4 regions of the Pandoraea sp. LA3 genome follow, and region 4 is predicted to be linked to each of the others. Evidence: predicted binding sites of a transcription regulator. Region 4 holds the regulator's gene; each other region holds the start of a gene.
What was found. The regulator LexA, encoded in region 4, represses DNA repair genes until DNA is damaged. The targets are predictions, from matches to a motif close to ACTGTATNNNNATACAGT.

Region 1 (7,548 bases), on a different contig from region 4:
CGGTGCCGCGATACCCCAAGACGCATAGCCGGGCAACAGACCGACGACCAGCGTGGACAGACCCATCAGCGTGATGGTCACGAGGAACGTGTACTTACGACCGACGAGGTCGCCGATACGACCGAACACGATGGCGCCGAACGGACGCACCGCGAAGCCGGCCGCGAACGACAGCAGTGTGAAGATGAAGGCTGCCGTCGGATTGATCCCCGAGAAGAAGTGACGGCTGATGAAAGCGGCCAACGAACCGGCCAGGTAAAAGTCGTACCACTCGAACACCGTGCCCAGCGACGACGCGAAGATGACCTTCCGCTCTTCCTTGGTCATCGGTGCATGGGTGGTGGCTGTCGTTGCAGTAGCCATGCGGTTGTCTCCTGTAATGTAAGCACGCCCCTGGGACGCACCCGGGCCGTTGCAACTGATTATTGGAGGACAACCTTACCGCCGTCTGACGCCAAACTGACTCGAACCTTACGTGGCTAGGGACTTACCCTCGACTTTGGCCCGAAATTGGCCGTATTTCGCGCATTTGCGTCACGCATGAGGGTTTTCGATAGGCAACTCGGCGAGCGGAAACGTCACCCGGATCAACGTGCCGGTTGCTTCGGGGTGCTGTGCATCGACGTGGTCGAGCACGCTGACGTCGCCGCGATGGATCTGCACGATCTCGCGCACGATGGCGAGGCCCAGACCGCTGCCGTCGCTGTCGCTGCCGAGAATGCGGTAGAAGCGCTCGAACACGCGCGGCCGCTCCGACGCGGGAATGCCCGGCCCGGTGTCTTCGACTTCGAGATGCACGAAGCCGTCCGACGCTTCATGACGCAGGCGCACCGTGACTTTGCCCCCGGCCGGCGTGTAACGGATCGCGTTGTCGATGAGGTTGTTGAGCAACTCGCGCAGCATCACCGGCTGACCGGACAGATGCACAGGAAACGGCGGCTCCTCGAAGCCGAGATCGATTCGTTTGGCGAACGCGGCCTGGAACCAGTCCTGCATGGCGCTACGCGCGAGCAGGCTGAGGTTGACGGGGGTGAATGCGGCAGCGTCGTTCGCACTGTTCTCGGCGCGCGCCAATGCGAGCAACTGGTTGACGAGGCGTGCGGCCTGCTCGGAGCTGACCGCGATCTGCGAGAGCGAACGCCGTAGTTCGTCGGGGGATGTCTGGCGCAAAGCGAGCTCTGCCTGCATACGCAATCCGGCAAGCGGTGTCTTGAGCTGATGGGCGGCGTCTGCAATGAAGCGTTGCTGAAGTTTCATGTTCTGTTCGAGACGTCCGAGCAGATCGTTCAGCGAGTTGACGAGCGGCGCGATCTCCGGCGGCGCCTGACGCGCTTCGAGTGGCGACAGATCGTCCGGCCGGCGCGCACGAATATGTTCCTGCAACGCATGCAGCGGTGCGAGGCCGCGCGACAGCCCGAACCAGACGAGCACGATGGCCAGCGGCAGAATCACGAACTGCGGCAGGATCACGCCCTTGATGATCTCGTTGGCCAGTTGGCTGCGTTTGTCGAGTGTCTCGGCGACCTGCACGAGCGCCATGCTGCCGGGCGGTTCCATGCGCGGCAGGTCAACGTACGTGAACGCAACGCGAATGTCGTTGCCGCCGACCGTTTCGTCCCGGAACTGGACGACGCCGGGCTGCGGCCGGTCATCTTCATGGGGCAGCGGCAGCTCGGCCGTGCCGCCGACGAGTTCTCCCTTCGCACCAAGGACCTGGAAGTAAATGTTGTCGGTGGCGTCGGCGCGCAGCAGATCGCGTGCCGGCATCGGCAGGGTGAGCGTGACCTGTCCGCGATCCGAATGGACTTGCTGGGCGAGCACGTAAGTATTGGTTTCCAGCGCCCGGTCGAACGGGCCGTTGGCAATCGACTTCGCAACGAGGTACGTCACGGCAATGCTCATCGGCCAGAGCAGGAGCAGCGGCGCGAGCATCCAGTCGAGAATCTCGCCGAACAGCGAGCGCGGCGGCGGCTCGGCCTCGCGCTCCAGCGGCGCGCCGAAACCCGGGCGCACGAAAGGATCGGCGTAGGGATCGAACGGATCGGTGGCGTCTGCGGCGTGCGGGGGCGGCCCGGCATGTCCGTGGTGAGCCGCGTCCGGATCCGCAGGCGTGGCGCGATGGGGGTGACGAAAGCTCAGACGCATCGGGCGGATAGGCTAAAGAGACTGAGGCGGCGGGCTTGCCGGGTCGACTGGGCGTGCCCGGTATCACGCGTCGGTTCGGGCGTGACCGGCTTCACGCATCGGTGAAGACCGCAAGGGCGGCCGGCCTCGCGTGTGTGCCCGACGTCCTTTTGTCAGGCGGCGTTCGCAGGTGTTGCCGCAGGCTTTTCCAGACAATACCCCAGTCCGCGAATCGTGGCGATGCGCACGCCGCTCGGCTCGATCTTCTTGCGCAGCCGGTGCATGTATACCTCGATGGCGTTGTTGCTGACTTCTTCGCCCCAGCCGCACAGGTGGTCGACGAGCTGTTCCTTGGAGACGAGGCGCCCGGTGCGCAGGAGCAGCACTTCGAGCAATTCGAGTTCGCGGGCGGACAGGTCGAGCATCTGCTCATGAATATAGGCGGTGCGCCCGACCTGATCGAAGCTGAGCGGGCCGTGGCGGATGACCGTCGAGCCGCCGCCGGCGCCGCGCCGGGTCAGGGCCCGCACGCGCGCTTCGAGTTCGGCGAGCGCGAAAGGCTTGGCCATGTAGTCGTCTGCACCGAGATCGAGGCCCTTCACGCGGGCGTCGACGCTGTCGGATGCCGTCAGGATCAGCACGGGCAGATGGGAATTGCGGGCGCGCAACCGGCGCAGGACTTCGTGGCCGGGCAGGCGGGGCAGACCGAGATCGAGAATCAGCAGGTCGAACGTCTGGGCGGAGAGCGCGGAGTCGGCTTCGAGCCCCGTCTTGACGTGATCGACGGCGTAGCCCCCCTGACGCAACGAGCGGGTCAGGGCGTCGGCCAGAATGCTGTCATCCTCTGCGATGAGAATTCGCATGGGCGTGATAGGCTTGTGTAGGCACCGTCGCCTGACGGCAGCGGTGTGTCTCCTGTGATGTTGCGGCGCGTGGTTCGCGGCTTTTTTGTCGTTTCGGCGCTTTCGGACAACAGGCACTTGCAAAGAGCACTGGTTTTTTATACAGTACCGGCAGTCACGCCTCACTCGAGCCGTCTCGCTCATCATATCAAAGGACGATTCATGGAAGAAAGCAAGAAAGGGTCTGCCAATCTGTCGGCCGAGAAAGGCAAGGCGCTCGCCGCCGCCCTCGCGCAGATCGAGAAGCAATTCGGCAAGGGCTCGATCATGCGTCTGGGCGACGGCGAGGTCGAAGCGGACATCCAGGTCGTCTCCACGGGCTCGCTGGGTCTGGACATCGCGCTTGGCGTCGGTGGCCTGCCGCGCGGTCGTGTGATCGAGATCTACGGTCCGGAATCGTCGGGTAAGACCACGCTCACGCTGCAAGTCGTGGCGGAGATGCAAAAGATCGGTGGCACCTGCGCGTTCATCGACGCAGAGCATGCCCTCGACGTCGGTTACGCCAACAAGCTGGGCGTCTCGGTGCCGGAACTGCTGATCTCGCAGCCGGACACGGGCGAACAGGCACTGGAAATCGCCGATGCGCTGGTGCGCTCGGGTTCGATCGACCTGATCATTATCGACTCGGTCGCGGCGCTGGTGCCGAAGGCTGAAATCGAAGGCGAAATGGGCGACTCGCTGCCGGGTCTCCAGGCACGTCTGATGTCGCAGGCGCTGCGTAAGCTGACCGGCACGATCAAGCGTACGAACTGCACGGTGATCTTCATCAACCAGATTCGTATGAAGATCGGTGTGATGTTCGGCAATCCGGAAACGACGACTGGCGGTAACGCGCTGAAGTTCTACTCGTCGGTGCGTCTGGACATCCGTCGTATCGGTTCGATCAAGAAGGGCGACGAGGTGGTCGGTAACGAAACCCGCGTCAAGGTCGTGAAGAACAAGGTATCGCCGCCGTTCCGCGAAGCGATTTTCGACATCCTCTACGGTCAGGGCATTTCGCGCGAAGGCGAAATCATCGATCTGGGTGTCAATGCGAAGATCGTCGAGAAGGCCGGCGCCTGGTACAGCTACAACGGCGAGAAGATCGGTCAGGGCAAGGACAACGCGCGCGAATTCCTGCGTGAGAATCCAGACATCGCCCACGAGATCGAGAACAAGGTACGTGCATCGCTGGGGGTTACGGCGATCAACGAAACCGGTGAGATCGAAGAAGAAGACGAGGCTTAAGCGCTTGTTGAGCGCCTGAGTTGTCGCAGCGGCAGCGCGAAGCCAGACGGCGTCGCGCTGCCGTTTTTGTTTTCTCTCGGTAGTTCTTCTATCTGTACCGGTTCTCGCGCACTTTTCGTTTTCATTTGACGTCTTTGGGCGTTGTTTGACCGTGGTTTGCCGGTCATCCGCGTGTCTCACGTGTTGTCCGCTGACTCTCCGACTTGCTTCCAGGCTCGCCCTTGGTGCCGGTGTCTCTCATGCCCTGCCGCCGATGGCGTTACGATGACTCCATGATCCACCGTCGTCCTCCCCGAGATCCGAACGCACCGCCGCCCCCGCCGGGGGATGAGGCCGTTTCGGCCAAGCCGTCGCGCAAGCCCGTGCTCAGTCTGAAAGGACGTGCGCTGTCGTATCTCGCGCGTCGTGAGTACAGCCGGGCGGAGTTGCGTCGCAAGCTCATGCCCTACGCCGATGCCGAGGACCCCGAAGCACTCGATCGCCTGCTCGACAGCCTGGAGCAGGAACGCTGGCTATCCAACGAGCGCTTTGCCGAGAGCGTAGTGAACCGGCGTGCGTCGCGCATGGGGACTACGCGGATCATCGGTGAGCTCAAGCAGCATCAGGTCGACGCGGAGACCGTTGCCGCCATTTCGGAGCAATTGCGCGAAACCGAGATGACGCGAGCCCGTGCCGTCTGGCAGAAGAAGTTCGGGGAAGTCGCCGCCACGCCGGAGGCCCGCGCCAAGCAGATGCGCTTTCTTGCAGCGCGCGGCTTTTCTCGTACCGTTATCAGCAAAATCGTAAGAGGCGCCGACGAGTTTCTGGACGATGTCTGAGGTGCGCCTCATCGCATTCCTCATGGATGAGGGCGCATTCATCGTCAGCAGATGAATGACACGCTGCATCGTGTCATCCGCTTCAACGCGGGCATGACACGTCGATGAATCTCATGTGACGCGTCATTACTCGGTTATCGCGTTATGGCGTCGCACCATGCGCGCGGCAATCGGGCGACATTGATTTCCCGACCGTTGGGTCGGGTTATTCGCCCTTATGCGGTGGGCTTCTGCTGCGCTGCGGCAGACGGTGCTGTCGCCTATGCTAGAATCAAGATCTTTCTGCGTTCATGCATTGCACACTTCCGCATGCCGCTCTCCGCGCCTGCCTCTCGTACCTTGCGTCACCGTCGCACGATCGCTGTTGAAGCGTTTTCGCGCGACGATGGCCTATGGGACATCGAAGCCCGTCTCACCGATCATAAGGATCGGGATTTTGCATTGGCGACGGGCCTTCGCAAGGAAGGCACGCCGATTCACGAGCTCTGGCTGCGGTTGACGATCGATGAGTCCTTCGAGGTGCATGACGCCGAGGCCGTTTCCGATTGGGTGCCTTATCCGGGCATTTGCGACCAGATCGGCCCCGAATATCGTCAGTTGATCGGTCTTAACCTGCGACAGGGCTTCCGGCGCGGGGTTCGCGAGCGCCTTGGCGGCGCGGCGGGCTGTACCCATCTGACCGAACTTTGCAGTGTCCTGCCCACGGCAGCGATTCAGGCCTTTGCCGGGGTGGTGATCCACACGCCCGATACGGCACTCAAGGCCGCCAATGACGCCAACGATTCGGCGCCACCTTTCCAACTCGGACATTGTCACGCCTTGCGGTTCGATGGCGAGGCGGTGCGCCGGTTTTACCCGCGCTGGTTCAACGGCCGCGCAAACGATCGAGCGAACGAGCCCACGACGCCCGTCACATCAGAAGCGGTGCGCGATGAGGCCTCGACTCGCAAGCTCGAACCCAAACTTCCAACTCAGCAAGAAGGGAATCACGCATGAAGATTCATGAGTATCAAGGCAAGGAAATCCTCCGAAAATTCGGAGTCGCGGTGCCCCGCGGCATTCCGGCGTTTTCCGTGGACGAGGCCGTGAAGGCAGCCGAAGAACTCGGCGGTCCGGTTTGGGTGGTTAAGGCCCAGATTCACGCAGGCGGTCGCGGTAAGGGCGGCGGCGTGAAGGTTGCCAAGACGATCGAGCAAGTGCGCGAATACGCCAGCCAGATCCTCGGCATGCAACTGGTCACGCACCAGACCGGTCCGGAAGGTCAGAAGGTCAATCGCCTGCTGATCGAAGAAGGCGCCGACATCAACAACGAACTGTACGTCAGCCTGGTGGTTGACCGCGTCACGCAGAAGATCGTGATGATGGGTTCGAGCGAAGGCGGCATGGACATCGAAGAAGTCGCCGAAAAGCATCCGGAACTGATCCATCACGTCGTGATCGATCCGTCGGTTGGCCTGACCGACGCACAAGCCGATGACTTCGCCAAGAAGATCAGCGTGCCCGACGCTTCGGTGGCGCAAGCCCGCACGATCCTGCAAGGTCTGTACAAGGCCTTCTGGGAAACGGACGCTTCGCTGGCCGAAATCAACCCGCTGAACGTGAGCAAGAACGGCACGGTCACGGCGCTGGACGCCAAGTTCAACTTTGACTCGAACGCCCTGTACCGTCATCCGGAAATCGTGGCTTACCGCGATCTGGACGAAGAAGATCCGGCGGAAGTCGAAGCCTCGAAGTTCGATCTGGCTTACATCTCGCTCGACGGCAACATCGGCTGTCTGGTGAACGGTGCCGGTCTGGCCATGGCCACGATGGACACCATCAAGCTGTTCGGCGGCGAGCCGGCCAACTTCCTGGACGTGGGCGGTGGCGCCACGGCAGAGAAGGTGACCGAAGCGTTCAAGATCATGCTGAAGAACCCGAACCTGACGGCCATTCTGGTCAACATCTTCGGCGGCATCATGCGCTGCGACGTGATCGCAGAAGGCGTGATCACGGCATCGAAGGCCGTGTCGCTGAAGGTGCCGCTCGTCGTGCGCATGAAGGGTACGAACGAAGACCTGGGCAAGAAGATGCTCGCCGAGTCCGGCCTGCCGATCATTTCTGCTGACAGCATGGAAGAAGCTGCCCAGAAGGTTGTCGCGGCCGCCGCAGGCAAGTAACCAGAACAGTCGAAGCCGTCGCGGCGCGCCACTCCGAGAGGGGCAGTGCGCACCGCCAGGCAACAGGACGAAGGAAATCAAGCAATGTCGATTCTGATCAACAAAGACACCAAGGTCATCACCCAGGGTATCACTGGCAAGACCGGCCAGTTCCATACCCGCATGTGCCGCGAATACGCGAATGGCAAGAACGCGTTCGTCGCTGGCGTGAACCCGAAGAAGGCCGGCGAAGACTTCGAAGGCATTCCGATCTACGGTTCGGTGAAGGACGCCAAGGAACAAACCGGCGCTACCGTGTCGGTGATCTACGTGCCGCCC
Region 2 (7,548 bases), on a different contig from region 4:
CGCGCCCCGGTGCTGTTCGCAGCCCGGGGCGCTTTTTTGGGGCGACGCAAAGCGGCATCGCATGCCGTCGCCAAGTGTGTGTCGATGGGCTAGGAATGCGCGGCGAGTTCGGCGTCTCTCTACTTCTCGATGCTGAATTCTGTCGCGATGGCGGCGCCGTTCGCCAGTGAGGTCACGCCGTAGTACTTGTCGCCGACCTTGAACATGAAACGGCACCAGTTCTCGGTCAGCGCGCGCCACTCCAGATTGACGCAATACGATCCGTTGTCGTTGACCGACCAGGTGCCGGTGGCGCGTGCGACCTGCACGCTGCGGCCGCCGGACCCCATATTCCCCTTGTTGTCGCTCGTGGCATTGAGCGAGCCGTTGGTGTCGTTGACCCATTTGCGCGTGCTGCCATTCGGCACGGTGTTGGTGATGTGCGCGCCGGGCATCAGCGAACGCAAGTCGTCGACGCTCAATTGCTGGCCGTTGGCATCCTTGATGTCGGAGAGGTGCATCGGGTCGGCGTAGGCGAACGCGGGGCCGACAAGCAGGGTGAGCCCGATGAGCGACCTGATTGCGCCCAGCGCCTTAGAAAACTTGGGCGACTTGTGCACCGCGAGTGGTTTTGCCGCAGCCGCGCGTGATCCGGGACGTCTGCGTGACGCCGTAGCGGGACGGGGGCGGGGATGAGGATGGGGATGGGCGAGCGATGGAACGAAGCGATAGACCATGATGACTCCCGGACGAAACCTGCCGACGCAAAGCGTGGGGCGGGTCAGCCGACGAAGGGGCGTGAAACCCATGTCGGCATGCATAGACACCGGCACACGCGCAAGCGACGGCGCGCGTCGTCAGGCATTTCTGTCCCCGTGCTGCGACGGGGTCGGCTATCGGTCCAGGTGAAGCGAGATACCACACTTTCCGCAGGACGCGCCGGACCGTTGCGATCCGGCGGCATCATGCGCTACCACTATAGGCGACGGGGCCGACGATCCCCAATCTTTCCGTCACCCGACATCGCCGTGGCACCGAACCGGCCGGTAAGCGTGAGGCTCACGGTGGGTTCGGCGTCGCGACATCAGTCCGTGCCGTACTTCGGCGAGCGCGGACCGTAGAGCATGCCGTTGGGGCGTCCGGCGGAGAGCAGGCGTGCGTTGGCGGTGCCCGCGACCGTGTAGCCCGCGTTCGACACGCTGTTGACGATCTGCTTGATGGCTGCCGTGACGAGCATGCCGATCAGTCCGCCGCCACCGTTGTTGTTCCCCTCGTTGTTCGACGCGCTGGCCACGCCGCTCCACAGCTTCGCACCGTTGCGCAGATCGATGAGATCGGCCGTGACGGTCACCACCGTGGCGCTGTCGAGCACCATGTACTTCGTGCCGTACTGGGTGATCTTGATGTAGAGCGCGGCGTCCGCACCGAAGATCTCGCGCAGCTTGGCCGGGCTGACCTGATGAATGTCACCGGCAACGGTAAGACCGTTCTGACGGAAAGACTCGTCGACCAGCGCGACAGGCATCACGTAGTAGCCGGCTTCGCCCAGTGGCACCGTGACCTGCGAGAGCACGCTGTAGGTGGCGTCGATATCGGGCGATTCGTTCAGCGGCGGAAGCACCAGAATCGACTTCGGTTTGCTTTCCTTGAACGCCGTGTAGTCATACGGTTTGGCCTGATGCATGGCGCAGCCGGTCATCACGGCGGCCAGTGCCGCAACCGTCATCCATTTGCAGAGTCGGGCGATCATTGCTTGGCCTCCGTGGTCTTGTTCTTGAGCAGGAAGTCGATGTAATTGGCGGATTCGGGGAACAACTGCTTCTCGATCTGGAATTCCTCGACCATCTTGTCGGACTTGCCGACCGATGCGTAGAGCAGACCCAGGTGCGCGTGATAGCCCGGCGGCGCTGCATTGTTCGACGCCTTGATCTTCTCCAGATCACGCTCGAGCGCAATGATCTGCGCTTCCTTCGATTCGCCCTTGAAATACTCGTAGACCTGCGGCTGGTAGCTTTCCCAGTCGTACAGCGGTTTTTGCGGCGTAGCGCAACCCGACAGCGTGACGATGATGGCGCCCGCGATGGCCGCTACGCCCAGACGGCCGGCCTGACCGATAGCGCCGGGACGGCGTAATGAGAGCGTAGGTGAGCGCGCAGGTGAGCGCGTAGGTGAGAGTGTAGGAAATGTGCGATTCATGACGATAGAGATCCTGACAGGCATGCCGCAGCCTGCGCGTCCTTCGTGGTAGGCGCTGCTCGCACCCGATTGACGCGCGCGAACGAGCGCGTGACGAATCACGCGCTGCGGCATGCTGCAAAAAGGGATGCGGTCGGCTTACTTGCCGGGCTTCCAGGCGCCGCTTTCGATGCCGGCGACGAGGTTGTTGACGGCTTCGCGCATGGCGAGGTCGAGGACCTTGCCGTTGAGCGTCGAGTCGTAGCCCGCTGTGCCGCCGAAACCGATGACCTCGCGGTTGGACAGGGCGAATTCGCCGGCGCCGCCGCTCGAATACACGACTTCCGACGTCGAGATATCGACCACGTTCAGATTGACCTTGGCGTACGCGATCTGCTCGCGGCCGCGGCCCAGAATGCCGAAGAGCTGTTTGTCGCCCACTTCCTTGCGACCGAACTCGACGACGTCGCCGGTGATCACGTAGTCAGCGCCCTTGAGCGTCTGCTGAGTCTTCTTGATGTCGGCTTCCTGACGGATCTCGGCCATGTTGTCGCGGTCGAGCACGTTGAAGCGATTCGTTTGCTGAAGATGCGTGATCAGGATCGTCTTGGCCTGACTGCCGAGGCGGTCGACATTATCGGAAAAGACGCCACGCATGTATGCGGAACGGTTGTCGAACTTGCCGACGGCGATCGGTGTACGCACGCCGACGTAGGCGCGGCTTGCGCTCTCGACCTTGGCGACTTCTACGGTACGCGAGCTTTCGGTAGCGCAACCGCCGAGCGTTGCCATCGCGAGCATGGTGGCGCTGAACAGCGCAATGCCGGACTTGCTTTTCTGCACGTTGATACCCCTCAGTGTGTTTTGGTGCTCGCAGGACGATGCGCGATCGCATCGATCCGTTGCGAGTCATCTGGTCCCTTATTTTCCTGACGCTTTTTTGTTCTGCGGATTCATAAGGGGTACTGATGGTAGCACGTGCGATTGTCGCGTTGGCGTTGCGTACAGGGATGCCGGGCGTCGCCCTTGCGGGCTTTCACGCCCGGATCGTCAGCTCAGTCCGAAAATCAGCAGCAGATTGGTGCCGGTGATGACCACGAACAGGCACCACGCAAAGACCTGCGTGGGACGTCCGATCGTGTTGCCTTTCATCACGCGCGGGTCGCTGACCGAGCGAATGAGCGGCCACATGGCGAACGGCAGTTGCAGGCTGAGCAACACCTGACTCCAGACCAGCAGCTTGCCCACGGCGCCGTCGCCGAGCCACAGCACGCCGATGAGGGCGGGCACCAGCGCGAGGCCGCGCGTGATCAGGCGTCGCTGGTAGCAGGGGATCTTCATGTGCAGAAAGCCGTCCATGATGACTTGCCCGGCGATGGTGCCCGTGAGTGTCGAGCTTTGTCCGGACGCCAGCAGGGCAATGCCGAACATGAAAGCGGCGGCCCCGCCGGCAATCGGCGTGATCAACTGATACGCCTGCTCGATATCGGTGACGTTGGTCTGCCCGCTCGCGTGAAAGACCGACCCGGCAAGAATCAGAATCGCCGCATTCACACACATGGCGATCAGCAGCGAGCCCCAGGTGTCGATACGCACCAATGCGAGCGTGTCGTGCACGTCGCCACGCTTGCCGCCGACAACGCGTCGGGTTTGCACGACGGAAGAGTGCAGGTACAGGTTGTGCGGCATGATCGTCGCGCCGACGATACCCAGCGCCAGCACGATGGCGTCGCGCCGGTCGTGGCTGGGCGCGCCGGGGACGAGACCTGCGGCCACGGCATGCCAGTCGGGCGGCGCCATGGCGACTTGTGCGACGAAGCAGAACGCCATCGTGCCGATCAATCCGAAAACGATCGCTTCGATCTGACGGAAACCTTTGCCTTGCAGGCCGAGCACGATCATCGTGTCGAGCGCAGTCAGCACGATCCCCCACGAGATGGGTACCCCCAGCAGCAGCTTGAAGGCCAGCGCGCAGCCGAGCACTTCGGCGATATCGCACGCGATGATGGAAATCTCCGCCGTGATCCACTGCACCAGACGTCCTATGCGGCCGTAGCGTTCGTAGCTGGCTTGTGCGAGGTCACGTCCGGCCACCAGCCCGAGACGGGCGGCGAGCATCTGCAAAAAGATGGCCGCGAGGCTCGATAACGCCACGACCCACAGCAGCGAGTAGCCGAATTGCGAGCCGGCCTGAATGTCCGTTGCCCAGTTGCCGGGATCCATGTAACCGATGGCGACGAGCAGTCCGGGGCCGGCGAAGCGTTTGAGTTTGGTCCAGCGCGATTGGCGCGCGTCGATGACGATGCTGCCCTTGACCTCGGAGGGGCAGAAAGGCGCGGTGGCGGTAGTCGGGAGCGGCATGAGGGTGGGATGACTGGCAATGACGCTCACGTTAGCCGGGCCGGCGTTTGCCTGCAAGCACGATCGTCGGGAAAGCACGGACAAATTGCGACAGGCGCGATGGATGGGAAGCCACTGGAATGCTGCCGAAATTCGATGAACTGCTATACTGTACATTCATACAGTATTCGGGTGCTTGACTCTCCAGATGACCCTGCCGCTTTCCTCCCTGCCTGCCGGGCTATGGCGTGCCAGCGAACTGGCGCATTGCCACCGCGCGGGCCACACCACCGGTTTTGCCGCGCTCGACGCTGAGTTGCCCGGCGCCGGGTGGCCGCATGGCGCGGTGACGGAGCTGCTGTGCGAGCGCCCGGGGATCGGCGAGTGGCGGCTGCTGGCGCCGACGTTGCGCGACCTGACACAGGCTGGCAAGCCGGTGATGGTCATTGCGCCGCCGATGCTGCCGTACGCACCGGCACTGGCGGGATGGGGGATCGATTTGCGCTGGCTGAGCGTCGTGATGCGTCCGGCGTCTGCGGTGTCCGGAGTGTCCCGGGGGCGTCGCGGGGCCGGTGAGCGTACGGGGCGGGGGATGAAAGCCGAGGACCGCGACATGCTCTGGTGCGCCGAGCAGGCGCTCAAAAGCGCTTGCTGCGGGGCGGTGCTGACGTGGCTGCCCGCAGCGACGCCGGAGCAACTCCGGCGGCTTCAGGTCGCGGCGGGCGGCGGCGATACGCTGACCTGGGTGGTGCGTGCGCCGGCGGCGGTCTCGACAGCTTCGGCCGCGCCGCTGCGGCTCGGGCTTACCGTCGGGGAGGGCAGTCAGCTCGGGGTGCAGTTTCACAAACGTCGCGGACCGCCCCGCCTTGATCCGCTCTGGTTGACGTTGCCTGCGCCTTATACGCGTGCACCGCAACCGGTGACGGGGACCTGGGACGATGCGATGCCATGGCATGTGCGGCCCGATCCGACACCGTCGCCCGTTCCGTCCACCCCTTCCACCGCTTCTTTCGTTTCTGCTTCCGGAGTCTCGCATGGCCTGCTGGATCGCCCTGCATCTGCCATCTCTGGCGCTTGAGGTCGCCTCGCCGCGTATGCGTGCGCACGGGGACGCGGGCGCGCAGGCCGACACGACGGTCGTGCTGGCGCAGTCGCGTGTCTGGCAGGCGAGCGAGGCCGCACAGGCGGCCGGGGTGCAGCCGGGGATGCGTCGTGGCGGCGTGCTGGCGCTGTTGCCGCAAGCCCGGTTTCACGATCGCGACGAGGGGGCCGAGTCGCTGGCGCTCGAAGCCCTGGCGCTGGCCTTGCTGCGCTTCGGGCCCGATGTCGCGATTGCCGCGCCGCAGTGTGTGGTGATCGACGTTGCGCCGAGCCTGCGTCTGTTCGGCGGTCTGGCGTCGTTGGCCGTGCAGGTGCTGGAGAGTGCCGAAGCGCTTGGGCATCGCGCATCGTTGGGGATGGCCGCGACGGCCAGCGCTGCGGTATTGCTCGCGCGTGCCGCAGAAGTGGCCTCACCACCTGTCGATTCGCATGCACCGACGCCGGAACAGATGCAGGCGGCGATGAAGTCGCGCGCGTCGCGTCGCTCGATCGTGCCGGTGAACTTGGCGTCAGCGGCATCGAAGTCCGGAGAGACGTCGTCGTCAATGTCGTCGGCATGGCATGGCGAGTCCGGTGAGCCCGGCGAGCCGTTGTTGCCACCTCCGCTGGCCGTGCTGCCGTCGCAACTCGACCCGCTATCAGTCGCGTTGCTGCCCGAAGCGCAGCCATGGCTCGATTGGCTCGCGCAAATCGGTTGTGCGACGTTGGGGGCGCTACGAGCGCTGCCAGCGGCGGGCGTCAGGCGTCGCTGCGGCGCAGCGTTGATGGCTTCGCTTTCCCGCGCTTATGGCGATACGCCGGAAGCCCCGGCGTGGTACCGCGCGCCGCCGCATTTCGAAGCGGTCTTGCCGTTGCCGTCGCTCACTCACGACGTCGAAGTGCTGCTCTTCGGTTTGCGCCGCTTGCTGGCGCAACTGACGGGATGGCTGGCCGCCGGCCAACTGGCGACGCGCTCGCTGACACTGATACTCGAACACGAACCGCTCGGCAGACAGACGCTGGCGCCGACGCGTTTCGACATTCGTCTGGCCGAGGCCAGTGCCGCGCCGGCGCACTTGCTGTCGCTGTGCAAGGAGCGGCTCGCGCGTGCGCCGCTGGTTGCACCGGTGCTGACGCTACGGCTCGATGTGACCCAGACCGCACCGCACGTTCCGCAAAACGGGTCGTTACTGCCGGAGCCCGGGCGCGAGCGTCAGGACTTCGTGCAATTGATGGAGCGTGTGGCGGCGCGTCTGGGGGATGAGCATGTGCGGCGTTTGCAGGTGCGCGGCGACCATCGCCCCGAGGCGGCGTTCGTCAGCGTGGCTTATGGGGCGGGCGGGGGCGCAGGAGCAGGCAACAGCTCGGACACCAACCCAGGCGCGAGCGTGGGTACCCGTACCACGCATGGCGCGCGAGGGCCGAGCGCCGGGACGTCGCGTCATTTGCCGGAGACTGCGCAGGCATTGCCGCCGCGTCCGGCATGGCTGCTCGATGCCCCGCAACGGTTGCGCGTGCAGCAGGAGCGTCCGTGGCGGCAGGGGCCGTTGCAACTGGTGAGCGGCCCCGAGCGGATCGAGGCGGGATGGTGGGAGCCGGGCACGGTCACGCGCGATTACTTCATCGCGGCTGATGTCTCGGGGGCGCTGCTGTGGGTGTTTCGGGAGCGTCCGGTGAAAGGGGCCGACGCCGCGTGGTATCTGCACGGCCTGTTCGGCTGATGCCGGTGAACGCCGATCGATAAGTCGCCTTATGAATTTCGACGATTTTCTCCCCTGGCAAGGGTCGACCGACGGGTTGGCCGCCAACGACGACGGTGCCGACACCCCCGAAGACGCCCCTGCTCAGCCGCTCAGGGAGGATGAGGGCGGCCTGCCGGCGTACGCCGAATTGCATTGCCTGTCGAATTTCTCGTTTCAGCGTGGGGCGTCGCACCCCGAGGAGTTATTCGCACGGGCAGTTCATCTGGGATAC
Region 3 (7,548 bases), on a different contig from region 4:
CCCGTGCGTGAAGCGTTGCTGATCCTTCAGGGCGAAGGTTTCATCGCGCGCAATCGCGGCTGGGAAGTGCAAGGGGCCGACCATCTGCCCGTGCGAGCGATCTTCGAGAGCCGCATGGCGATCGAATCCGAAACGGCCCGGCTGGCGGCGCGCAAGATCACGCCGGATGTCTGCAATGCGCTGGAAGCCCTGATCGAACAGATGGAGCCGAGTCCGGATCTGCCGCGTCTGGCCTTGAACCGTCTCAATACGGAATTTCACGATCTGATCGTGAAGGCAGCAGATAACGTGGTAATCGCACAGTTTCACGAACGTACGCAGTTTTACTACCGGGCGCTGCGCGTACCGGTCATGTTCTCCGACGAACAACTGCGTGCCACCAATGCGCAGCACCGCGAACTGCTCGCTGCGTTGCGCGCGCACGACGAAGCGCTCGCGGAGCAGATCGCCCGTGACCACGTCGAGACGACGATGCACATCGTCGAACCCGCCCTGCCGCGCTGAGCGGGCATTCGTGCATCGGGCGGCTCAGATCGGATTCAAGCCCTGCCCGACACCCTCACCCGCCGCACCGCCCGACATGTCGACGGGCAGCGCCAACATGGGGCACATGCCGCCCTCGTCAGCGCACCAGATAGCCTGCGACACGCCAACGCGCGTCGATCCCGTAGGCCATCGTCACCATCTCATGCGCCTCGGCCTTGTTCTCGAACACCGTGTCGTACTGAATCACCACGTACTCACCATCCGGTTGCCCGGCGAGCGAGCGGGTAAATACCGCGTCGTGCATCTTTCTGGACTTCACCTTGCCTAGCGGCAAGCGTGCACCTTGCAGGCTGCGTGCCCAGTCGTCGGCGGACACCGCACGCTGAAACACCGGTGCGGCCTGCTCCCAGCTCTGCTGCCCGCGATTGACGTCGACCAATCCCAACCAAAGACCGGCGGCTTCGAGCGCCGGACGCATATCGCGATTGATGTCCGCTGCCGGTGCAGTGGCATGACTGGCCGGGCTGGCAAACAGCGGCGGTTGCGCCGAGCGGCGTTGCATCGGCTCTTGCTGTGCCAGCGCGGGCAGAGCGCTCAGGCCGGCGGCCACGCCCAGCGCGAGCGCCGCCAGGCGGGTGAAACGAAAAGGATGTGACGCTTGGCGTCGGGTCGTCTGCATTGACGAAAGCTCCTTCAGGCAGAAATAGCGAACCCGGCCATTCTACTGGTGTGGCACGCGAAGGAATGTAACGCGCGTCGCGCCGTACATTACAATGCTCAACACATACATGTCAGCCTTCCCCCTTGGCCATTGCCATGTTGACGACGTCCCTCCTCGCGATTACCTCGTTGCTCAGCTTCATGATGTTGCTGATCGTGGGGTCTCTCGTACGTTCGCGCGTAGCTGGCGTTCGTGAGTGGTGCTTCGCCAACGTCGCCGTTCTGGCGTCGTTACCGCTTTTCGCGCTTCGGGGCGTCATCCCCGACTTTCTGTCGATTCCCATCGCCAACCTCGCCCTGGCCGGTGGCCTGCTGCTCTATTACGCCGGCTGCGCGCGCTTTCTCGGCCGTTCACCGCACTGGCACGTGCTGGGCGCGTCGCTCGGCGTGCTCGCGGCGGCGATCCTGTTCTGGCATTACGGCATCGACAACCCCTCGCTGCGCGTGGTCGCGGTCTCGGCGTTTCACGCCACGTTCCTGCTCGCAACCTCGGTCCTGATCCTGCGCCATATCCCGCCGCGCCGTCATCGCTATAACTATTGGCTGACGGCTGGCATGGCTGCGGTGTTCGCCGTTGCGCACACGGTGCGCGGCGTGACGTTCGCGTGGGCGCCCGCGCCCGGTCTCGAAGTCTTCGCGCCGACGATGTTCAACCTGGTCATGCTCACGATCGGCGCCGTTGTCATGCCCGCCATGACCATGGGGTCGGTCCTCATGATTCACGACGCGATGCTCGCCACGGCCGAAGAGGCAGCCAATCGCGACTATCTGACGGGGGCGATCTCGCGCAAGCATTTCGATCTGCTCGCGCGTCAGGAGATGGCGCGCGCCGTGGCACGGGGCTGGCCGCTGTCGATCATCGTCATCGACCTCGATCACTTCAAGGCGATCAACGACACGCATGGGCATGCGGGTGGCGACACGGTGCTGCGCGAATTCGTGAAGCTCGTTCGCGACAGTCTGCGCGAGGGCGACGTCTTCGGACGATTGGGCGGCGAGGAGTTTGCGGTGTTGCTGCCCGGCACCGACACGCCGGGGGCGATCCGCATTGCCGAGCGCCTGCGAACGCAGGCGAGCCGGCATCTGGTCGCCGGGCCGTTTGGCGTGTGCCACTACACGCTGAGCGGCGGTGTGGCGACGTGGATCGAGCACGAAAGCCTCGAAGCGCTGTGCATTCGCGCCGACCGCGCCCTCTATGCGGCCAAGATCTCCGGGCGCAATCTCGTGCTCTCCGACGTACTCTCCAGCGACGAAACGGCCTCCGAAGCCGGCTGACGACCACCGTCGGCCCTCAGTCATCAGCTCTCGGTCGTCAGTCTCAGCGACCTTGATCGCCTCGCGCGTCTTCCCTTCGACTTACGTCGTCGCGCCATCTCCCGCATCGGGGAAGAATTCGCGACGCATGCGTGCCACATAGGCCGTCAGGTTCGGATGGTTTTCGATCTCGTCGCGCAACGGCTGACGAAAATCGGGCGACATCGCACCGGAGATGAAACCGAAGGCCGTGGCGTCGGCCCCGCACGGCCGGTCACCGAAGAAGTACGGCTGATCGCCGAGCAACTGGGCGGCAGCCTGCGCCCCACGTGCGAGCAACTGGCGCTGCTCCTCCGGCTGGTAACGGCCGGTGCCCTGCCCGTGCAGCGTGTTGCGCACCTTGCGACGGATCAGCGCCTGCGCCAGCGGACGCACCGGCCACGGAATCGATCGGAAGAACGACGCCGGGCCTTTCTCGAAATTCTCGTCGTCGCACCAGCGCGCCTGCACGACGTGCCAGTAGAAATGGTCCTCCAGCGCCTTCTCGAACATCCATGCCGCGCCGCGTTGCACTGGCGTGAGCCCCGCATCGAAGTCGAACCCGTACTTGCGCTCGATATGCAGGCGGATCAGCGTCGAGTCCGCCACGATCTCGCCGTCGTCGTCGATGTAAGGCAGCTTGCCCTTGGGCGCGCGACGGAATCCGCCTCGATTGGTCTGGTATGGCAGCCCGGCCAGCTTTAGCAGCATCTCCGCCTTGACGACGAACGGACTGGCGTCCGGCAGCCCGAACGCCGGGCCGAAGGTATACAGGGTCAACATCTCGAGGCGCGCTCCTGTGCGAAAAGGTTGGCGCAGAGTATTACACGCCGTCATGCCAGCGGCGAGCCCTTCGAAGCGGGGAGGCATCCGGCGTCAATCGGGCCTCGCTCAGGCATCGGCTACGTGACTCGCGCACTGTGGTTTTATACAGTATCATATCGCTCAATCGAGGAACATCTCATGGAAACCATCGACTGGGATCAACTGGCGCTGAGCGCCGCCGAGCGCGATCTTGCGAGCATCGTGCGCGAGATTGCCGCACGTTATTTGCAGCATCATGTGTCACATCGTCCGTTGGCGATCGTGCCTGCGAACAACGCCGTCGCGCAGCATCAGGACGCCTCACCGGCCATGCTGCTGGACTGGCGCACGCTCGTGGCCATTGCCGACGAGGCGGAGGCGGACATCGGCCTTCACGCGCGGCATGAGCCGTGGGCACTCGCGCGTCTTCTGCGGCTGCCGGGTGACGAAGCGCTGCGACGCGCCGGCAAGTTGCCGTCGCTCGACGCCGCCGTCGACCTGCAATGGCCGGATGCCCCGGCGCCGGCCGTGTTCCGCGCCATCGTCAGCGCGTTCGCCGACGGCGGGCTGTTTGGCGACACGCCCGACGCTGACGATGCCGACAATGGGGATGCCCCCGCATCGTCACAACCGTTCGTCGCCGGGTCGGCGACGCTGTCGTCCTCGGGGTCTGCTGCGGCATGCTGATCGATCCGGACGCGCTTGCGCGTTCCCTGCCCGCCCCGATGGTCTTCGTCGATCTGGAAACGACGGGGGGCAACGCGCTGGACGACCGTATCACGGAAATCGGCGTGGTCGAAGTCGGGCCGCAGGGTGTCGAGCAATGGAGCACGCTGCTCGATCCGGCCGAGCCTATCCCGCCATTCATCCAGAAACTCACCGGCATCACCAACGAGATGGTGAAGGGCCAGCCGTCGTTCGGCACGCTGGCGCAAGGGCTGGCGGAACGCCTGCACGGCAAGCTGTTCGTCGCCCACAACGCGCGCTTCGACTACGGCTTTCTCAAGAACGAATTCCGACGGGCGGGCATCGGGTTTCAGGCCGACGTGCTGTGCACGGTACGGCTGTCGCGGCTGCTGTTTCCGTCGGCGGCGCGTCACGGACTCGATGCACTGATCGCCCGGTTCGGCCTCGCGCCGCAGGGGCGTCACCGCGCCCTCGCCGATGCCGATCTGCTCTGGCAGTTCTGGCAAAAGCTCCACACGATCTATGAACCCGACCTGATCGGGCAAGCCGTGCAACGGGTGACGAAGCGTTCGAGCCAGCCGCCGCAGTTGCCGGACGAAGCCATCGACGCGCTGCCCGACAGCCCCGGCGTATATCTCTTTTACGGCGAGGGCGACACGCTGCTGTATGTCGGCAAGAGCGTCGATATCCGCTCGCGCGTGCGATCTCACTTCTCCAGCGACCATCAGGTCGCCAAGGACTTGCGCATCTCGCAGGAGATCCGCCGCGTGGAAGTGCGCCGCACGGTCGGCGAGCTGGGCGCGTTGCTGCTCGAATCGCAACTCGTCAAGCAATTGCAGCCCGTGCATAACCGCATGCTGCGTCGCGCCGCCAGCCTCTACAGTTGGCAACTGCCGCAGGGCAGCGACACGCCGCAGCTTGTCAGTGCGAAGACCGTCGACTTCGCCAGCGCCGAGTCGCTGTACGGTACGTTCTCGTCGCGCACCGGGGCGGAGAGCGCGCTGCGGGCGCTGGCAGACGAGCATCGTCTATGTTGTGCGCAGTTGGGGCTCGAGAAGGCCGCGAAGGGACGTCCGTGCTTCGGCTATCAAGTGAAGCGTTGCGACGGTGTCTGCGTGGGCGATGCCCCCGTCGACGCCCACACCGAACGCACACGCGAAGCGCTTGCGACACTGCAACTGGAGACCTGGCCGTACGACGGCCCTATCGCCATCGAGGAACATGGCAGTGATCCCAGTGAAGTGGAATATCACGTCATCGATCGCTGGCAGTATCTGGGCACGGTGGCGTCGCGCGACGCCCTGGATGCGCTCATCGACAATATGCCCGCCGCAACGGGCTTCGATCCGGACATTTACCGGTTGCTCGGGCGACGTCTTGCCGGCAGCGCGAAGCGTACACCGGACGACGGCGCTGCCTCTGCCTGCGCAGACGCTGCCGATGCGACCGGCGCCTCGACGACAACGCTGGCAACAACGCCCGCGCCGCTGCGCCGCACACCGGCACCGCTGAGCGTGCTCCACCTCTCACGCCCCACGTTTCGCCTGAGTCACATCGAGCCGCCCGTCGCCGCGCCGAAAAAGCCTCGCAGTGTTGCGCTGTTGCGTCGCCGCCAACCGCACCCCGAAGATCCGAATCAGCTTCGGCTCCCCTTCGACGGGCGTTGACGCCACCGACACGCGTCTTTTCGCCTCATCCCCTGCGTTTCGCCGCGTCGCGCGTCTCACCCAGCGAGACGCCACCGCACGCTCAAATCTCCGCCTAAATTTCTTTCCGCCTTATGCCACCTAGGCAAAACCCTCCTTTGCACTTCGGGTCATGAGCATATAAATATTAAGTATTTGCAATACGCATGCTTGAGGTCGAAGAATACGCAATCCGAATACAAGGCATTGCGACATCGACGGCCATGGCGTCGTCGATGACCGGGGTGCTGGCGCGTAGGGGTACGCGCCAGCGCTTCGTCCCCACACCGAGCCAGATGGAATTACGCCAACTCGAAGCCTTCGCGGCTGTCATGTCGACCGGTAGCGTCACGGCTGCCGGGCGTTTGCTCGGGCGCTCGCAGCCTGCCATCACCCGCATGATTCAGGAGCTCGAAGCCGAAATCGGCTACGCCCTGTTTACTCGCAGCGGTCCGCGCGTCACACCGACCGAGCAAGGTTTTCTGCTGTTCGAAGATGTCGAGCACGTGCTCGCCGGACTACAGCAGATTCGCGCCCGCGCCGACGAAATTGCGCGCGGTCAGACCCGTCCCCTGCATATCGCCGCCACCTCGGCGCTGGCCGCCGGCCTCGTGCCTGCCGCCCTCGCGTTGCCGGGGCTCGCCCGCGACAGCCATCAGATTCAGATGCGCAGCACGTCGCCCGAACAGGTCGTGCACGCCGTCCTGACGGGTGCCGCCGACATCGGCGTGACGAGTCTGCCGCTGGAGCATCGCGGCATCGTGGTGCACTGGATCGGCGAGGCGGCCTGCGTTGCCGCCGTGCGGGCCGACGATCCGCTGGCCGCGCACGACCGTCTGCCGCTCGCCGCATGTGCAGGGCGTCGCATCGTCACGATGCAGAACCCTTACCGCTTGCGCCGACGTCTCGACCAGGCGTTTGCGCAGGCGGGCGTCGCACCGGCCGGACTCATCGAGACGAACGCGTCGATCAATGCGATGACGGCCGTGCGTGCCGGACTCGGCGTCGCGGTGCTCGAACCGGTCACGGCGTACGGGTTGCCGCTCGCCGATGTCGCCGTGCGCCCCATCGACGCCGACATCCCGTTTTTCTTCGGCGTCATTACCCGCGACGCCCGTGCCCCCTCACCCGCAGCGCTGGCCTTCGTCGATGCGCTGGCCGAAGCGGCCCGCGACCTGCTGCCCGGCTTCGTGCAGCGCGCCGCCACCGAACACGCTCAAGTCCTGCAATCGCTTTACGGCGATTTGCCCGCTCCCAAGGAAGCTCAGTCGTCATGACCACGTCCCCGACCACCGCCACCGGCCTGCCCGCGCTCGAAGCGCGTCTGCGCCAGGACCTCGCCTGGCTCGAACTGCCCGCCAGACGCTGGGTGCCCGAGCGCACGCACAACGGCCAGCCCGTACTCGACGTCGCCATCATCGGCGGCGGCATGGCTGGACTGGCTGCGGCCGCCTCGCTCACGCATCTTGGCGTGGGCGCCGTGATCTTCGATCAGTCGCCGCGCGGCTTCGAAGGCCCGTGGGCAACCACCGCGCGCATGGAAACCCTGCGCTCGCCCAAGCAGCTCACCGGCCCGGCGCTGGGCTTGCCCGCGCTCACGTTCCGCGCGTGGTTCGAAGCGCAATTCGGTCTGCAAGCGTGGGAAGCGCTCGACAAGATTCCGCGTCTGCAATGGATGGATTACCTGCGTTGGTATCGCGACGTGCTCGGCATCGACGTGCGTAACGAGCATCGCATCGATCATGTCACGCCGCGTGGCGAAGACGGCCTCGTCGAACTGTCGGTGACGTCGCCCGAAGGCACGCGTACCGTCTACGCGCGCCATGTCGTGCTGGCCACGGGACGCGACGGCCTCGGGGGGCCGACCGTCCCC
Region 4 (7,548 bases):
GTATACAAACGCCCCGATGCAGCACGTGGCACAGGGCACACCGGTGGCCTCGCTGTTCGTGCCGGACTGGCTTGCACCGCAGGAGGAGTTTCTCGCGCTGCTTCATAGCGGGATGAATGGCGGAATGAATGGCGCATTGCTCGATGCGTCCCGCGCCCGCATGCGCGCCCTGTCCATTCCGCAGACGTTGATCGCCAGCCTTGAGCGCACCGGCCAGCCGCAAACCCACGTGGTGCTGAGCGCGCCGCGCACGGGCGTGCTGACTGAATTGAACGTGCGCAACGGGGCAATGGTGTCACCGGGCCAGACACTCGCGAAGGTCGCAGGACTCTCGAAGCTCTGGCTGGTGGTGGAGATTCCGGAGGCGATGGCGCTGCGCGTGCGTCCCGGCATGAAAGTCGACGCCACGCTCGCTGCCGACGACGCGCAACACATCACCGGACGCGTTCGCGAAATCCTGCCCGGCATCAATCCTGGCAGTCGCACGCTGCAAGCGCGTCTCGAGCTGGACAACACCGGGGAGCGTCTCACGCCGGGCATGCTCGTGCGCGCGCATCTGAGCGATGCGAAACCGGTATCGCAACTGCTCGTGCCGGCCGAGGCCGTCATCACCACCGGCAAGCGCGCCATCGTGATCGTGCGCAATGCCGACGGACGTCTGCAACCCGTCACCGTCACCACAGGTAGCGATACCGGTGCAGACACGGCGATTCTCGCGGGACTGACGGAAGGTCAGGAAGTGGTGGCGTCCGGTCAGTTCCTGATCGACTCCGAAGCCAGCCTGAAGTCGGTGTTGCCGAAGATGAGCGATTCGGCTGCCATGCCGGCAACGTCGGCGTCGGCGTCGCGGGCAACGTCAACGTCAACGTCAACGTCAACTACGCGGACCATGCCGGAAATGTCGGGCATGGCGGGCATGGCGTCTTCAGCAGCCGAAGGAGACCGTCAATGATTGCGCGTCTCATTCGCTGGTCGATTCACAACCGGCTGCTGGTCTTGCTCGCGTCACTACTCATCGCTGCGTGGGGCGTCTACTCGCTCACGCAGACGCCGCTCGACGCCTTGCCCGATCTCTCCGATACCCAGGTCATCATCAAGGCGTCCTACCCCGGAAAGGCACCGCAGGTCATCGAAGATCAGGTGACGTACCCACTGACCACGACGCTGCTTGGCGTGCCCGGCGCGAAAACGATCCGCGCGTACTCGTCGTTCGGCGACGCGTTCGTCTACGTGCTGTTCGACGACAAGACGGATCAGTACTGGGCGCGTTCGCGCGTGCTGGAGTATCTGAATCAGGTGCAAAGCCGTCTGCCGCAGGGCGCGAAAGTGTCGCTCGGCCCGGATGCCACCGGTGTGGGCTGGGTCTACGAATACGCGCTCGTCGACCGTACCGGACGTCACGATCTGGGCCAACTGCGTGCGCTCAACGACTGGTTCCTGAAGTTCGAGCTCAAGGCCGTGCCCGACATCTCCGAAGTCGCCTCCATCGGCGGCATGGTGCGTCAGTATCAGGTCGTGCTCGATCCGGACAAGATGCGCGCGTTCGGCATCTCGCAGGCGACGGTCACCGAAGCGTTATCGAAGGCCAATCAGGCGTCCGGCGGGTCGGTCGTGGAGATGGCGGAGTCGGAGTACATGGTGCGCTCGACGGCGTATCTGCGCTCGCTCGACGACTTCCGCCATGTCGTGCTCCGCACGGACGCCGGCGGCACACCGGTCCTGCTCGGCGATGTCGCACGCATTCAGGTCGGACCAGAGATGCGACGCGGCGTCGCCGAACTCAACGGTCAGGGCGAAGTCGCTGGCGGAGTCGTCGTGATGCGCTCGGGCAAGAACGCACTCACGACCATCGAAGCCGTCAAGGCGAAGCTCTCCGATCTGAAGCGCTCGCTGCCGCCCGGCGTGGAACTGGTCACGACGTACGACCGCTCGCAACTGATCGAGCGCGCTGTCGACAACCTGAAAGACAAACTCATCGAAGAGTTCGTCATCGTCGGGATCGTATGCGCCGTCTTCCTGTTCCATCTGCGCAGCGCACTGGTCGCCATTCTGTCGTTGCCGCTGGGTGTGCTCACGGCGTTCATCGTCATGCGCTATCAGGGCGTGAATGCGAACCTGATGTCGCTCGGGGGCATTGCGATCGCCATCGGCGCCATGATCGACGCCGCGATCGTGATGATCGAGAACGCCCACAAGCATCTCGAAGCGTTCGAGCACGAACACCCCGGCGAACGACTGAGCGCATCGCGACGATGGACGCTCATCGCCGAGTCGGCCGCAGAAGTCGGCCCCGCGCTGTTCTTCTCGCTGCTGATCATCACGCTGTCGTTCATTCCGGTGTTTTCGCTCGAAGGGCAGGAAGGCAAGCTGTTCTCACCGCTCGCGTTCACGAAGACGTACACGATCGCCGCGGCGGCAGGGTTGTCGGTGACGCTCGTGCCCGTGCTGATGGGCTATCTCGTTCGCGGACGCATTCCACACGAAGCGTCGAACCCGATCAACCGCGTGCTGATGGCGATGTACCGGCCGTTGCTCGAAGCGACCCTGCGGCGTCCGTGGGTCGCCATCGGTACCGCGCTCGTGGCGCTGGCCCTCACCGCGATTCCGATCTCACGGCTCGGCGGCGAGTTCATGCCGCCGCTCGATGAGGGCGATCTGCTCTATATGCCGACCGCGTTGCCGGGCATTTCAGCAGCAAAGGCTTCGGAACTGTTGCAGCAGACCGACCGGCTCATCAAGACCGTGCCTGAAGTCGACACGGTATTCGGCAAGTCCGGACGTGCCGATTCGGCCACCGATCCCGCACCGCTGGAAATGTTCGAGACCACCATCCGCTTCAAACCGCGCGATCAATGGCGCCCGGGCATGACGCCGCAAAAGCTGATCGACGAACTCGACAACCGCGTGAAAGTGCCAGGCTTGTCGAACGTGTGGGTACCGCCGATTCGCAACCGTCTGGACATGCTCTCGACCGGCATCAAGACGCCCGTGGGCGTGAAGATATCCGGCCCCGATCTCGCACAGATCGACAAGATCGCGTCGCAGATCGAGGAGACCATCAGGCACGCACCGGGCGTCACTTCCGTGCTTGCCGAGCGCATCAACGGCGGGCGTTATGTCGACGTCGACATCGACAGGCTCGCGGCAGCGCGCTATGGCCTGGCGATTGCCGACATTCAGGCCGTGGTGGCTTCGGCCGTGGGCGGCGACAACGTGGGCGAAGTGATTGCGGGCCGTGAACGTTTTCCGATCAATCTGCGCTATCCGCGTGAATTTCGCGACTCGCTGCAGACGCTTCGCGATCTGCCGATCGTGACGGATCGCGGCGCGCAGATCCGTCTGGGCGACGTGGCCGCGATTCGCATCGAAGACGGGCCACCGATGATTCGCAGCGAAAACGCACGCCTGTCCGGGTACGTCTACGTCGACATCCGGAACACCGATCTGCAAACGGCGGTCGCCGGCATGCAGCGGCTTGTTGCCGAGAAAGTCGCGGTGCCCCCCGGCTATTCCATCGCATGGTCCGGACAGTTCGAGTATCTCGAACGCGCGGCGGCGAAGTTGCGCACCGTGATTCCCATCACGCTCGCCGTGATCTTCGTGCTGCTCTTCCTGACGTTCAACTCCGCGGTCGATGCGTTGATGCTGATGTCGACGATTCCGTTCGCGCTCGTGGGCGGGTTCTGGCTGATTTGGGGGTTGGGACACGCCGTGTCTGTCGCCACGTCAGTCGGCTTCATCGCACTGGCGGGCGTGGCTGCGGAGTTCGGCGTGGTCATGTTGCTGTACCTGCGTGGCGCATTGGCGCGGCATCTGGCAAACGGCGCCACGCTGAACGAAGCGTTGCTCATCGACGCCATTCGTGAGGGCGCGGTGTTGCGAGTACGCCCCAAGGCCATGACCGTCGCCGTCATTCTCGCGGGCCTCGTGCCGATCATGATCGGTCACGGTGCCGGCTCCGAAGTCATGCAGCGCATTGCCGCGCCGATGGTCGGCGGCATGATCACCGCCCCGCTGCTGTCCATGTTTGTCATTCCAGCCGCGTGGCTGCTGCTGCAACGTCGACGTCTGAAGTCTCTCGCGCCTCATGCAGGCACGTCTTCCGATGCGACGCATGTGGCCGTTTCCGACGCGGCGCCCGACGTAGTCGTAATTTCCCCTGTCGTTTCCCCTGTTGTATCCCCCGGCACAGATGTGCCGTCCACTCTCTCTGGAGAAAAGCAATGAAGCAAGTTCTTGTCGTCTCGGGTGTTCTGTTGGCCTCGCTCAGCGCATCGGCGTTTGCCGCCGGTGACATGGGCAATATGGCGATGCCCGCCAAACCGACCACCACACCGGCCTCCACACCGGCCTCCACGGCGGACGCCAACGCCGCGCTGACCGATGCAACCGTCAAGAGCGTCGATACGTCGACCGGCATGGTGATGCTCCAGCACGGCACGATGGCCAACATCGGCATGCCCGCCATGACCATGGCGTACAAGGCGAAAGACGCTGCAATGGCCAAGGGCGTCCATGCGGGTGAGAAGGTCCGTGTACGCGTGGAGAACGTAAGCGGCACGCTCACTATCGTCAGAATGGACAAGTAAGCCACCAAAGCGCCAGTGGCGGGCCTCCCAGGACGGGAAGCCCGTCGCATGGCCGTGCCGGGCCATCCGAACGCCCCCCACGCCGGGGCGTGTGGCAGGAACTTCATCCACTACATGAAGTTTTCCCTTGCGTTTTTGCAAACACTGTACAAAAATACAGCCACCTGTGCTTCCATACAGTGATGCCATGATCAAACTTACCGCCCGTCAACAGCAGGTCTACGAACTGGTTCAGCAAGCGATCGAACGCACCGGCTTTCCGCCGACGCGCGCGGAGATTGCCGCCGAGCTGGGCTTTTCTTCCGCCAACGCTGCGGAGGAGCACCTGCGGGCGCTGGCGCGCAAAGGGGTGATCGAGCTTGCGGCCGGTCAGTCGCGCGGCATTCGCCTCAAGCGTCTTGACGACGCCGGTGGCGCCCACCAGTTCACGTTGCCGCATATGGGCCTGATGCAACTGTCGCTGCCGCTGGTCGGGCGCGTTGCCGCGGGTAGCCCGATTCTGGCGCAGGAACATATCGAACGTAACTTCCAGTGCGACCCGAACATGTTCGCGCGCCAGCCTGACTACCTGTTGAAGGTGCGCGGGATGTCGATGCGCGATGCCGGCATTCTCGACGGCGATCTGCTCGCGGTTCAGAAAGCCGCAGACGCACGTGAAGGCCAGATCGTCGTGGCCCGTATCGGCGACGACGTGACCGTCAAACGTTTTCACCGCGTCAAGGGCGGCGTCGAATTGATTGCCGAAAACCCCGACTTCGAAAACATCAATGTCGACGAAGGCAGTGGTGATTTTGCGTTGGAAGGGATTGCGGTCGGCTTGATCCGCAATAACGATCTCTGACGGTCGTTCAGCGCGAATACCGGGGCGGCCTGACGTAGCAACATAGCGCGTCGCCCCACTCCCTGAAGTTTTGCATTTCCGACTGCGCCGGGCTGGGTCCGGCGCCCGTGCCCTGCTGCGCCCGTGATTTGTGATGACGCATTGCGAAGCCTTCTTGCACCGGATTTCGCCGTGCCATCGAAGATTCACCAGACAGCAGAACACGTCCCTCTGACCCGCATTGGAAGAAGGATCGCATCATGGCTCGACTCTTAGGTTTGCTGCGTACGTCGCTTGGTCAACCGCGCGTGCGCGTGTCATCACAGACGCGACTCTCGGCGGTGTACGGACTGTCGGCGTTGTCCGGCCCGTTCGCATCAGCCCCCGCCATCGCCCGCTCCTACACGGTGCCCGCGCGCACTCGCACCACAACGTTGCCACGCACGATTGCGGCGGCCATGGCGACGGCCACGCGTCGCGCCTGCCCTGCCGGAAAAGCCGTCAAGGCATCGCGTGATGTGCGCGAACCGCAAGCGCGGCGTGACAGCCAGGCGGTAGAGAAAAGTCATGACGTGCGCGTCTATCGCGATATGTCGCACATCGTGATGGTCGGCACGTTCGCAGACATTTGCCGCAAGCTCGATCAGGCCGTCGGCGAACAGTTCTGTCAGGCGGCGGTGTAACCTCAGTCGTGCCACCGACGACCCACGCATCGCCCCTGGTCGCAGAGGTAGCACGCGCGTGTCGGACTTGTTGACGGTATCGCTGATGGAATCGTCGGCTTGCGCTCAAGACCTCGAAACTACCGGCGATGCCGGTTCGCAGATCCGATACATCGATCGAGGGCGAGCGCGGGCTTATTCGGGCGACTTGCCGAGGTCGCGTAGCGGATTGTCTGCGCCGCACCGCTCGCCGTCGAAGAATCGCCGGACGTCTTCCGGCTTGACCGCTTCGATGCTCGGGTGTTGCCAGCGTGGCTTGTGGTCCTTGTCGACCACCATCGCGCGAATGCCCTCTACGCCTTCGGCGCCCGTGCGACCGTCGAGGTTGAAGACACTGCGCATCATCAACCACTCTTCGCGCAGTTCGTCCGCCAGCGACAGTTTGCGTGCGCGACGTACCTGTTCCAGCGCCACACACACCATGAGCGGCGAGCGCTTGGTACGCAGCAGGTCTTCCGTCTCCTCCGCCCAACCTGAATACTCGCAACGCGCTTCGAGTTTGAGCGCCTTCAGGATCGCCGGCATGTCGGCCAGCGCGAAGTGCTCGTCGATGACGTCGCGCAACGGCGCCAGCTTGCCTGGTGCGAGCCCTGCCGGGGGAAGACTTTCGCGACAGAAACGCCGCGCGGCGTCGAGCACGGCGTCGCTGTCAGGCCAATCGCCACGGGCGAGATGCTCGCACAGCGCCGGCAACGAGGCGCGCGGCAGTACGACATCGGCCAGACCGATTTCGCATGCGTCGACAGCGCCAAACACGACACCCGTTGTCCCAAGGTACTCACCGAGATGACCCGCCAGGTTCGCGAGAAAGAAGCCGCCGCCGACGTCGGGGAACAGGCCGATAGCCGTCTCCGGCATCGCCATGCGCGTGGCTTCCGTCACGATACGCAGCGCAGCCCCTTGTGAAATTCCCATACCACCGCCCATCACGACACCGTCCATCAACGCGATGTAAGGCTTCGGATACGAAGCAATGGTGTAGTTCAGCACGTACTCGTCGGTGAAGAAATCCATGATATCCGTGCGCCCGGCACCGATCGCCTCATGGAAATAGCGAATGTCGCCACCAGCGCACAGCCCCTTCTCTCCCTCTCCCTGCAACACCACACCCAGCACCGCCGGATCGTCGCGCCATTCGGCAAGCGCCGACGCCATCGCACGAATCATGTCGTGCGAGAGCGCGTTGAGCGCCTTCGGACGTGCCAGCGTGATAAAGCCGATGCGGCCGCGGATTTCGGTTCGAACAAATTCGGTCATGTCTGGTGAACGATTCACAAGCGTCAACGAAATGGATCTGGCATGGCCCCGCCGACCATCCGGCAAAGGCACGTCACGATCCCCAGGGGGATTGACCGCCGGCGCACATGGGACATTGCCCTCAAGCACTCGGCGCGAGCAAAGACACCATCAAAACGAC

Region 1: a site for LexA is predicted at 3,116-3,133, ahead of recA (recombinase RecA). Genes of this name have one in related genera too.
Region 2: a site for LexA is predicted at 4,663-4,680, ahead of imuA (translesion DNA synthesis-associated protein ImuA). Genes of this name have one in related genera too.
Region 3: a site for LexA is predicted at 3,417-3,434, ahead of C5N93_RS11940 (DUF2471 family protein). Genes of this name have one in related genera too.

Annotation. Positions count from the first base shown of each region.
Region 1 covers NZ_PTPY01000016.1:38,859-46,406, reverse strand. The annotation lists gene C5N93_RS01925 (MFS transporter) at 1-363, opposite strand, end outside; gene C5N93_RS01920 (sensor histidine kinase) at 535-2,145, opposite strand; gene C5N93_RS01915 (response regulator transcription factor) at 2,298-2,987, opposite strand; gene recA (recombinase RecA) at 3,189-4,253, shown strand; gene recX (recombination regulator RecX) at 4,526-5,071, shown strand; gene C5N93_RS01900 (DUF2889 domain-containing protein) at 5,381-6,067, shown strand; gene sucC (ADP-forming succinate--CoA ligase subunit beta) at 6,064-7,230, shown strand; gene sucD (succinate--CoA ligase subunit alpha) at 7,315-7,548, shown strand, end outside.
Region 2 covers NZ_PTPY01000030.1:67,575-75,122, reverse strand. The annotation lists gene C5N93_RS10435 (DUF995 domain-containing protein) at 120-599, opposite strand; gene C5N93_RS10430 (DUF799 domain-containing protein) at 1,064-1,729, opposite strand; gene C5N93_RS10425 (DUF4810 domain-containing protein) at 1,726-2,175, opposite strand; gene C5N93_RS10420 (CsgG/HfaB family protein) at 2,314-2,955, opposite strand; gene C5N93_RS10415 (Nramp family divalent metal transporter) at 3,205-4,515, opposite strand; gene imuA (translesion DNA synthesis-associated protein ImuA) at 4,703-5,572, shown strand; gene C5N93_RS10405 (DNA polymerase Y family protein) at 5,529-7,295, shown strand; gene C5N93_RS10400 (error-prone DNA polymerase) at 7,327-7,548, shown strand, end outside.
Region 3 covers NZ_PTPY01000030.1:417,748-425,295, forward strand. The annotation lists gene C5N93_RS11920 (GntR family transcriptional regulator) at 1-504, shown strand, start outside; gene C5N93_RS11925 (DUF4019 domain-containing protein) at 623-1,165, opposite strand; gene C5N93_RS11930 (GGDEF domain-containing protein) at 1,303-2,481, shown strand; gene C5N93_RS11935 (glutathione S-transferase family protein) at 2,563-3,282, opposite strand; gene C5N93_RS11940 (DUF2471 family protein) at 3,463-3,990, shown strand; gene C5N93_RS11945 (exonuclease domain-containing protein) at 3,984-5,657, shown strand; gene C5N93_RS11950 (LysR family transcriptional regulator) at 5,972-6,952, shown strand; gene C5N93_RS11955 (NAD(P)/FAD-dependent oxidoreductase) at 6,949-7,548, shown strand, end outside.
Region 4 covers NZ_PTPY01000023.1:50,935-58,482, reverse strand. The annotation lists gene C5N93_RS05375 (efflux RND transporter periplasmic adaptor subunit) at 1-952, shown strand, start outside; gene C5N93_RS05370 (efflux RND transporter permease subunit) at 949-4,227, shown strand; gene C5N93_RS05365 (copper-binding protein) at 4,224-4,589, shown strand; gene lexA (transcriptional repressor LexA) at 4,777-5,430, shown strand; gene C5N93_RS05355 (hypothetical protein) at 5,670-6,092, shown strand; gene C5N93_RS05350 (enoyl-CoA hydratase/isomerase family protein) at 6,267-7,388, opposite strand.